DNA from 4 places in the Streptomyces achromogenes genome. Region 1 is predicted to be linked to each of the others. Evidence: riboswitches for the same ligand, from Rfam matches in the RefSeq annotation. Region 1 holds a riboswitch; each other region holds the start of a gene.

Region 1 (2,191 bases):
AGACCGGGGGCTCGTGGAGTGCCGGCGACGGCGGTGACGGCGAGTCCGGCGGCCTGAGCCTGACCCTGCAGGACTGGAAGGCCTACGGCGGGCTCGACTACGCGGCGAGCCCCGACCTGGCCAGCCGCAACCAGCAGATCGCCGTGGCGCAGAAGGTGCTCGCGGCCAAAGGCATCGGCGCGTGGGGCACCTGCGGGCTGACCTCCGGGCTCACCAAGGAGAACGGCGCGCTGACCGTGGACACCGGCGTGGCGGGCGATTCGTCAGGATCGTCCGGCTCCTCGGGTTTGTCCGACCTGTCCAGAGGCTTGTCGGGTTCCTCGGGGTCGTCGAGCTCCTCGGGTTCGGGCAACGGCTCGACCGACTCCAGCGGTTCGACCGGTTCGGCCGGTTCGTCTGACTCATCCGGATCATCCGACTCATCCGGTGATTCCACGAGTTCACCCTCAGCTTCGCCTTCGTCGCCTTCGTCGCCTTCGTCTCCCTCTGCCGTCACGGGCGACTCCGGCGGCGCCGGTCGTCAGGGTGACCCGCGGGCGGCCGACGGCTCGCCCACGGGAACCCCGGAAGCGGACGACTCGGACAAGTCGGGCCAGGAAGTGGGTTCCTGGAACCTCGTCGACACCGGCTCTCTCGGGTCCGGCCGTCATCGCGGTGCCACGGCCGACGAGCCGGCGGCCAAGGGCGCCGACACCGAGGCGGGCGGTGCGTCCACCGCCTCCGCGGGCCGGCATGCCGCGGCCACCTACGTCGTCCAGGAGGGCGACTCCCTCGCCTCCATCGCCGACTCCCTTGGTCTCCATGGCGGATGGCGTGCCCTCTATGCCGAGAACAAGGACCTCATCGGCGCCGACCCGAGCGACATCGCCCCCGGTCAGACCCTCGACACAGGCGTCCAATAGGGCGCAAAGCCCAAGAAAAACAGCGGGAGTTCACGTCACACTTCGCGCCGAATGTCCGATTTGGTGAAAGTGTGGGATGAGTCTCAGAAGCCCTGATCGTCTTTGAAATTCCGCGGATCGCGTGTCTACGGTCGTGACCGCTCGGCAACCCGAGCCCCGGCCGTCGCAACGCCGAATCCTGCCAGCGGCAGCCCGGGAACAGTCGTCGCGTCAAGCGCCGTAGGCAGGAGCGGGGGACCCAAGGTAAGTGCCGCACCGGGAAATCGCCGGAGCGGCTCGGGGTGAAGTCACCCCTCCCACGGAGCGCAAGCTCCGGCGGAGGAGTGGCCGGGCAACTCACACGGCCCGAACCCGACAGCTCACCTCGCAGGCGTCGGTGAGGGGATCCACCATGCTGTTTTCCGGTAAGGGCAAGCACCGCCGTCCGTCCAAGGCCACCCGCGCCGCCGCTCTGGCCGGTGTCACCGGCGTCGCCATCGCCGCCCCGCTGATGGCGGCCGGCAACGCCTCCGCCGCCACCGCCTCCGAGTGGGACACGGTCGCCCAGTGCGAGTCCGGCGGCAACTGGTCCATCAATACCGGCAACGGCTACTACGGCGGCCTGCAGTTCTCGTCCTCCACCTGGGCCGCGTACGGCGGCACGCAGTACGCCTCGCAGGCCAACCAGGCCTCCAAGGCCCAGCAGATAGCCATCGGCGAGAAGGTCCTCGCGGGCCAGGGCAAGGGCGCCTGGCCGGTCTGCGGCAAGGGCCTGTCCGGCGCCTCCTACGACGGCGCCGGCGCCTCGAACAACAGCTCTTCCGGCTCGTCGGACAGCGGCAGCAGCTCCCGCTCGACCGAGCAGAAGAGCAGCTCCCGCTCCACCGACCGTCCGGCGGCCGCCAAGAAGTCCAAGACGGTCACCACCCCGACCGGCAAGAAGGTCAAGAAGGGCGACGGCGAGTACAAGGTCGTCAAGGGCGACACCCTCAGCTCCATCGCCGAGAAGCACAAGGTCGAGGGCGGCTGGCAGAAGCTGTTCCAGCTGAACAAGGACATCGTCCAGGACGCCGACCTCATCTACCCGGGTCAGCAGCTGCACCTGAAGTGACGGCCGGCCGCCGACGCGGCCACGGTGCCCTCCTGGTGAAGGCCGGCGCCCCGAGGACCTCGTGACGGTCCCCCCGTCCCCACAGCCCCCCGTTCCGGTGCGTGTTCCCCCGTACGCACCGGGACGGGGTTTTCTCTTGCGCCCTCCCGGTTCGCGCAGTGGATTTCCGGGTCTTTCCGGCCGCTTCCCGCCGCCGCTT
Region 2 (2,191 bases), 2.2 Mb from region 1:
CAGTCCGGGACCGTACTCGAACCAATCCACACCGTGTCGGGCTCCGGTCCCGTGGGAAAGGGACGACGTCGCCATGGCAGATCACCTGGAAGCAACCCTCACTCTGCCGAGCGATCCCGCCTCGGTCTCCACGGCCCGGGCCTTCGTGGCCGGCACCCTCGGCGAGTGGGGCCTGCCCGCGGACGCCGAGGCGGCAGACGCCGTCCGTCTGATCGTCTCGGAACTCGCCACCAACGCCGTACAGCACACCTTCGGCCAGTCGCCCACCTTCACGGTGGACCTGGCCCTCGACCGCGACGAACGGCTGAGCATCGGGGTCACCGACAGTCATCCGCGCTTCCCGCAACGACTGCCGGCCGCCGTCCAGCAGGACAACGGCCGAGGCATGGTGATCATTCGCTGGCTGACCGCGGAAGCCGGCGGCAGACTCAGAGTGCGGCCCACGAGGGAGGGCGGCAAGACGGTCGTCGTCGAGCTCCCGTGGACCGTCCCGGCGGCGGAGCCGGCAGCCGGGGTCCTGGCGGTCCCGGCGGAGGGTGAGCTCCCGGGACGGTGAAGGCGTGTCAGGACGCCCTGCACGGCCCCGGGAGGTCAGTGGGCCCGACAGCTCGGCGGACCCGGCAGATCGGCGCCCAGGTACCGGCCCGGCGGACCGGGCGGATCAGTACCTGGGCCGGCCCCTAGCGGACCCGGCCGTACCAGACGCTCTTGGTCCAGATCTTCTGCAGCTTCACCACGTCCCCGGTCTTCGGCGAGTGCCAGATCTTGCCCTTGCCCGCGTAGATCCCGACGTGGTACACGTTCGACCCCGAGTGGAAGAACACCAGGTCGCCCGCCCTGCGGCTGGACGCCGAAATGTGCTTCGTCTTGTTGTACTGCTGGGCCGCCGTCCGCGGCAGGCTCTTGCCCGCCTTCTTGAACGAGTACAGCGTGAGTCCCGAGCAGTCGAACCTCTTCGGCCCGGTGGCCCCGTACTTGTACGGTGCACCCTTCTTGGAGGCCGCGATCTGCAGCGCCTTCGTCGCCGGTGTGGCGGCCGCGGCGTCCGGAGCGAGCCCCGGGACCACGACCGTGCCGCCGACGGCGGCGATGGCGAACGCCGAGGCCGTACCGGCCCGGGCCATGAGCGACGGGACACGATTGAGCGCAGTCATGCGCAACCCTTCGTCAGCCGCCTGTGAAGGATGACCTGTCGGATTCGGGCTGGCGAAGTTGCCCGGCCGCGTCAGCGGCTTCACCCCAAGGGCTGCTCGGCCCGGTCATGGCGTGACCGTTCCGGCGACCCGTCGTGCCTGGGTCCTCCACTCCTGCCGATGCACTCCTGTCGACCGGTCATCCGGGAGGCGGCAGGACTCGGCGTCCACCCGGACCGCCCCGCCGCTTGTGGCGGGGGCTTGTCGTCAGACAGGGATCTTGGCTCACGGATGTCCGAAAATCCCAACGGAACCGGGGATTTGTGGGGTTACTCACCACTCAGCCGTTCGGGTGAACACTCTGACGGGTGATCAGCTGGCGAGTCCCCTCAGGGCCTCCCACCAGCGACGACGCCTCCTGTTCCACCCGCGGAGCGCCCTTCTGCGCAACTTCTGGGCGTCCGGGAGAACAGGAGGGGTTCTGCCGAACGGGGGTACGCCTTCTGGGTCGTTTCGACTCCGGCCCGGACGTCACGTCGGGGCCGGGGCCGTGCGGACCGGTGCCGCCCCGGGTCAACTCTCGGCGAGCGGCGGCAGCGTGACGCGCGCCGTGCGGCGCTCCCCGTCCAGGACGCGCAGCGCCCGGGCGAGCGTCTGCGCGTGCAGCTCGCTCTCGCCCCGCTGGTGCATCAGCGTCAGCGCGTCGCGCAGCGCGGCGGCCTTGCTCACCAGCGCCTGGGCGGCGCGCAGCCCGCGATAGGTGTCCCCGTGGTGGGCGGGGTTGATGCGGCCGAGCATGTCGACCACGTCGAGGTATCCGTCGATCAGCTCGGCCTCCGCGCGGGTCAGCGCGGGCAGCGGCGGCAGCTCGGGCACCATCGCCGGCTCACCTCCCGCCCTGCGCCCCGGCGGACGCCTTGCGGCTCGGGATGATCCCGTCCACCAGGCCGTACGCCACCGCTTCCGGGGCGGTGAGGAACGTGCCCCGCTCGATGTCCGCGGTCACCTGCTCCGGCGTCCGCCCGGTGTGCCGCACGAGCATCCCCTCCAGGGCCGCG
Region 3 (2,191 bases), 1.4 Mb from region 1:
TTCCAGAGCCTGGTCCCGCACGCTCAGCCCGAACGGCCCGACGACGGTCACGAGGGGTCTCCTGTCTGCTGGTGTCTACTGGCGATTACGCGGTTTGTCGATAGGTCGCTGCCATCACTCGAGTCAGCGTATCCGGTCACGTTTCGATCACCGATAGCCCCCACGTCCCCCGGGGGCGAATGCACTCGCCCGCGAGGTGCGCGCATCGGGCCAGACCGTATCCGATCACGTCCGCGATGTTTCCGATCAGCCCATACGAAGAGATGTTCATCGGGTTGCCGCGAAGGGCCGAATCATGTTCCACACCGGGGCCGGCGCCCGACCGGGGGTTCCGCCTCGGCCCGGCGGCGAGCCCCGCCCGCCCGTCCCAGCCCTGGGTCCGCCCAGCCCTGGGCCACCCTCCCCCGGGTCGCGGCGGCATGAACATGCCGCACACGAGGCCTTCCCGGAACAACCACGAGGCCTTCCCGGAACAACGGGGTGTACGGCGGTAAGCGCAACGGGACACCACGGACGACGGCCCACCTCTCCCATGCGCCATAACAAGCGACTTGGGGCCAATGCCCGATTAGTCGGTCTTGTGATTCCTCGTGACATGGCTCACTGGCCCCGGCATATCGGGCAGGATCCGCCGCCCCTCGATCCACCGCCCCCACCAAGCGAGTTGACGGTTTGCACCCACAAAGGATCAAGCGCCCCATACGGCACAGATCAAGGTCAATAGGGGTCATCTGTGAATCCGGTACTTGTTCCGGACATGTGCTCTCGCATACGTTCCCGGCCTGTCGGGCGGACGCCTAATCCTGCCGCCGCCCGTAACACCCACCGAGAAACGCATGGCAGGAGCGGGGGAACCAGGTAGGTCGCCGCAGCGCATCGCTCTGACGTTCTGGACATCCAGAGCTTTTCGGACGATCCGTTACGGCTTGGGGTGAAGTCGCGTCCGCCAGGACGCGACCGGGCAGCTCCCGCCCGAACCCGACAGCTCACCTCGCAGGCGACGGAGAGGAAAACTCGTCATGCCCGCTGCCGCTCAGCGCTCCACCCGCACCTCCCGCCTCGCCCGCAGGCTCGCCGTCGCCGGCACCGGAATTCGCCGTACTGGCGCTCCCGCTCATCGGCGCGACCACCGCCTCCGCGGCCACCACGCCGACCGTCGCCACCGCGAGCAGCCTCGGCTACTCCGACAACCTCGACGGCTGGATCCGCGCCTCCCTCCAGGTCATGTCGCAGCACGGCATCCCGGGGACGTACAACGGCATCTACCGCAACGTCATCCGCGAGTCCTCTGGCAACCCCTACGCCATCAACCTCTGGGACTCCAACGCCGCCGCGGGCATCCCGTCCAAGGGCCTGCTGCAGGTCATCGACCCGACCTTCCGCGCCTACCACGTCGAGGGCACCTCCTGGGACTCCTACGACCCGGTCGCGAACATCACCGCCGCCTGCAACTACGCGGCCGCGCGCTACGGCTCGATCGACAACGTCTTCGGCGCCTACTGACCCCCGGGCTCACGGAAAGAGTCTTTCGAGGACGACGGCCACGCCGTCGTCCTCGTTCGACGTCGTCACCTCGTCGGCCACCGCCCTGAGTTCGGGATGGGCGTTGGCCATCGCGACACCGCGCGCCGCCCAGTCGAACATCGGGATGTCGTTGGGCATGTCCCCGAAGGCGACGGTGTCCTCGGGCCGCAGCCCGAGGTGTTCCGCGGCCAGCGCCAGACCCGTCGCCTTGGTGATCCCGCAGGGCTGCAGCTCGACCGTGCCGGGACCCGACATGGTGACCGTCGCGAGCGAGCCCACCACCGAGCGGGCCGTCGCCGCCAACTCGTCGTCGGACAGGGTGGGATGGCGCAGCAGCACCTTGCTGATCGGCTCGCACCACAGGTCGTCGCGACTGCCCACCCGCAGGGCCGGCAGCGTCGGGTGGGGCATCCGGTAGCCCGGTTCGATGAGCGTGAGCCCGTCGACGCCGTCCTGGTCGACCGCCGCGTACAGCTGCCCGACCTCCGCCTCGATCTTGCCGAGCGCGGTCTCCGCCAGCTCCCGGTCCAGGGTGACCGACCACAGCAGGCGGTCCGCGCCGGCGTCGTACAGCTGCGCCCCCTGTCCGCACACCGCGAGTCCCCTGCTGTGCAGGCGTTCGAGGAGCGGTCGCACCCGGGGCGCGGGCCGTCCCGTCACCACCAGG
Region 4 (2,191 bases), 2.7 Mb from region 1:
GCCGAGACGGTCGAGAAGATCGACTCCGCGGCCGTCCGGGCCTTCTACGACAAGCACGTCCGCCCCGCGACGGCCACCGCCGTGGTCGTCGGCGACCTCACCGGCGTCGACCTGGACGCACTCCTGGGCGACACCCTGGGCACCTGGACGGGCTCCGCCGCCGAACCGCGGCCGGTACCGCCGGTGACCGCCGACGACACCGGTCGGGTCGTCATCGTGGACCGCCCGGGCGCCGTCCAGACGCAGCTGCTGATCGGCCGGATCGGCGCCGACCGGCACGACCGTGTGTGGCCCGCCCAGGTGCTCGGCACCTACTGCCTCGGCGGCACCCTCACCTCCCGTCTGGACCGCGTCCTGCGTGAGGAGAAGGGCTACACCTACGGAGTCCGCGCCTTCGGGCAGGTCCTGCGGTCCGCGCCGGACGGCTCGGGCGCCGCGATGCTCGCCATCAGCGGGTCCATCGACACCCCGAACACCGGTCCCGCGCTGGACGACCTGTGGAAGGTGCTGCGCACCCTCGCCGCCGAGGGACTGACCGACGCCGAACGCGACGTCGCCGTGCAGAACCTGGTCGGGGTGGCGCCGCTGAAGTTCGAGACCGCGGCGGCCGTCGCGAGCACGCTGGCCGACCAGGTCGAGCAGCACCTGCCCGACGACTACCAGGCGACGCTGTACCAGCAGCTCGCCGCGACCGGCACGGTGGAGGCCACCGCGGCGGCCGTGAACGCCTTCCCGGTCGACCGTCTCGTGACGGTCCTGGTGGGCGACGCGGCCCAGATCAAGGAGCCGGTCGAGGCCCTCGGCATCGGCGAGGTGAAGGTCGTGACCGCCGAGTAGCCGCCGACCGCCGCGGCAACGGCAACGGCACGCACGCGCAGGGCCCTGGTCGACCGAGCGTCACCAGGGCTTCTGTTTGTCCGAATTGAGGCGGAGGTTGCCTGTCTGCCGTGTGGGATGCGCTACAAAAACCGTGATCCGTTTGAGGATTGATCCCCTCGCCGCTTAGCTTCATCCGGGCTGTCCGTCAGGCACTGCGCCGCAGCCGCGGCACCGGACAGTCATCGCCGAGTCCCCGTACGGCGCGAGCCAGGGGAGCCGGGGACCCACATGTGAAGTCCCTGGGGTGAATCGGACGCCCGCGTGTACGCGAGGGGGTCCGTAGGAGACCTTCCTGCTCCGAACCCGTCAGCTAACCCGGTAGGCGAGAGGGAAGGAAAGGACACCCCTGACTTCATGGCGTTCACCTGCGCCACCGGGAAGCACCGCCGGCCCAGCCGGATGCAGCGCTCCACCGCTCGCGCGGTCGGCGTGGCGGCGCTCACCACCACCGGTGTGATGGCCACCGTCGCCTCCACCCCGGCCCTCGCGGCCGAGCAGCCCACCCCCGAGCAGACCGGTCTGATCCCCGTCGTCACCGCCGGCGAGTCCATCGCCGAGTCTGTCGCCGACCAGGTCGACGAGCAGGTCGCCGCGCAGAAGAAGGCCGCCTTCGAGGAGGCCGCCCGCAAGGCCGCCGCGAAGAAGGCCGTGGAGGAGCGCGAGGCACGCGTGCGTGCCGCCCGTGAGGCCGAGCGCAAGCGCCTCAACACCTTCGTGCTGCCGATCACCGCCTCCTACGTCTCCACCGGTTACCAGGCCAGCAGCTCGCTGTGGTCCTCCGGGAGCCACACCGGCGTCGACTTCCACGCGGCCCGTGGCACCACCGTGCACGCGGTCGGCTCCGGCACCGTGGTCGAGGCCGGCTGGGGCGACGCCTACGGCAACCAGATCGTGATCAAGATGCACGACGGGACGTACACGCAGTACGCCCACCTGTCGTCCATCGAGGTGTCGGTGGGCCAGACGGTCACCCCCGGACAGCGCATCGCCCTGTCCGGCGACACCGGCAACGTCACGGGCCCGCATCTGCACTTCGAGGCCCGCACGACCCCCGAGTACGGCTCGGACATCGACCCGGTCGCCTATCTCCGCAAGCACGGCGTCAACGTCTGACGACGGACGGCGACAGATCGTTCGGCCCCGGCCTCTCGGCCGGGGCTTTCGCCGTTTTCGGGGCCCTGCTGTCCAAAAAATATCCCTGGATTCCGGCTCCCCGTCGGAAATTCCCGCCCATTGCAATAGAGTCACGGAACACACGTCAACCGTCGACGTTTTACGGGGATCAAGGCGGAGGTCCGTCATGCGAATTCCG

The links. A riboswitch is a leader RNA that binds a small molecule or an ion and turns the genes downstream of it on or off. The one in region 1 is predicted to bind cyclic di-AMP.
Region 2: it holds a riboswitch for cyclic di-AMP, as region 1 does, so the genes downstream of both, QF032_RS06585 (C40 family peptidase) here and QF032_RS16570 (LysM peptidoglycan-binding domain-containing protein) in region 1, are expected to answer to the same signal.
Region 3: it holds a riboswitch for cyclic di-AMP, as region 1 does, so the genes downstream of both, QF032_RS23205 (transglycosylase SLT domain-containing protein) here and QF032_RS16570 (LysM peptidoglycan-binding domain-containing protein) in region 1, are expected to answer to the same signal.
Region 4: it holds a riboswitch for cyclic di-AMP, as region 1 does, so the genes downstream of both, QF032_RS28975 (M23 family metallopeptidase) here and QF032_RS16570 (LysM peptidoglycan-binding domain-containing protein) in region 1, are expected to answer to the same signal.

Annotation. Positions count from the first base shown of each region.
Region 1 covers NZ_JAUSYH010000001.1:3,710,480-3,712,670, reverse strand. The annotation lists gene QF032_RS16575 (LysM peptidoglycan-binding domain-containing protein) at 1-902, shown strand, start outside; cyclic di-AMP (ydaO/yuaA leader) riboswitch at 1,108-1,290, shown strand; gene QF032_RS16570 (LysM peptidoglycan-binding domain-containing protein) at 1,294-1,992, shown strand.
Region 2 covers NZ_JAUSYH010000001.1:1,491,341-1,493,531, reverse strand. The annotation lists gene QF032_RS06590 (ATP-binding protein) at 74-556, shown strand; gene QF032_RS06585 (C40 family peptidase) at 681-1,154, opposite strand; cyclic di-AMP (ydaO/yuaA leader) riboswitch at 1,158-1,328, opposite strand; gene QF032_RS06580 (hypothetical protein) at 1,707-2,012, opposite strand; gene QF032_RS06575 (ATP-dependent Clp protease proteolytic subunit) at 2,020-2,191, opposite strand, start outside.
Region 3 covers NZ_JAUSYH010000001.1:5,153,388-5,155,578, reverse strand. The annotation lists gene QF032_RS23210 (polyprenyl synthetase family protein) at 1-51, opposite strand, end outside; cyclic di-AMP (ydaO/yuaA leader) riboswitch at 814-1,015, shown strand; partial or broken gene QF032_RS23205 (transglycosylase SLT domain-containing protein) at 1,020-1,503, shown strand; gene QF032_RS23200 (HAD family hydrolase) at 1,513-2,191, opposite strand, start outside.
Region 4 covers NZ_JAUSYH010000001.1:6,458,633-6,460,823, forward strand. The annotation lists gene QF032_RS28970 (M16 family metallopeptidase) at 1-837, shown strand, start outside; cyclic di-AMP (ydaO/yuaA leader) riboswitch at 1,053-1,219, shown strand; gene QF032_RS28975 (M23 family metallopeptidase) at 1,234-1,992, shown strand; gene QF032_RS28980 (GntR family transcriptional regulator) at 2,180-2,191, shown strand, end outside.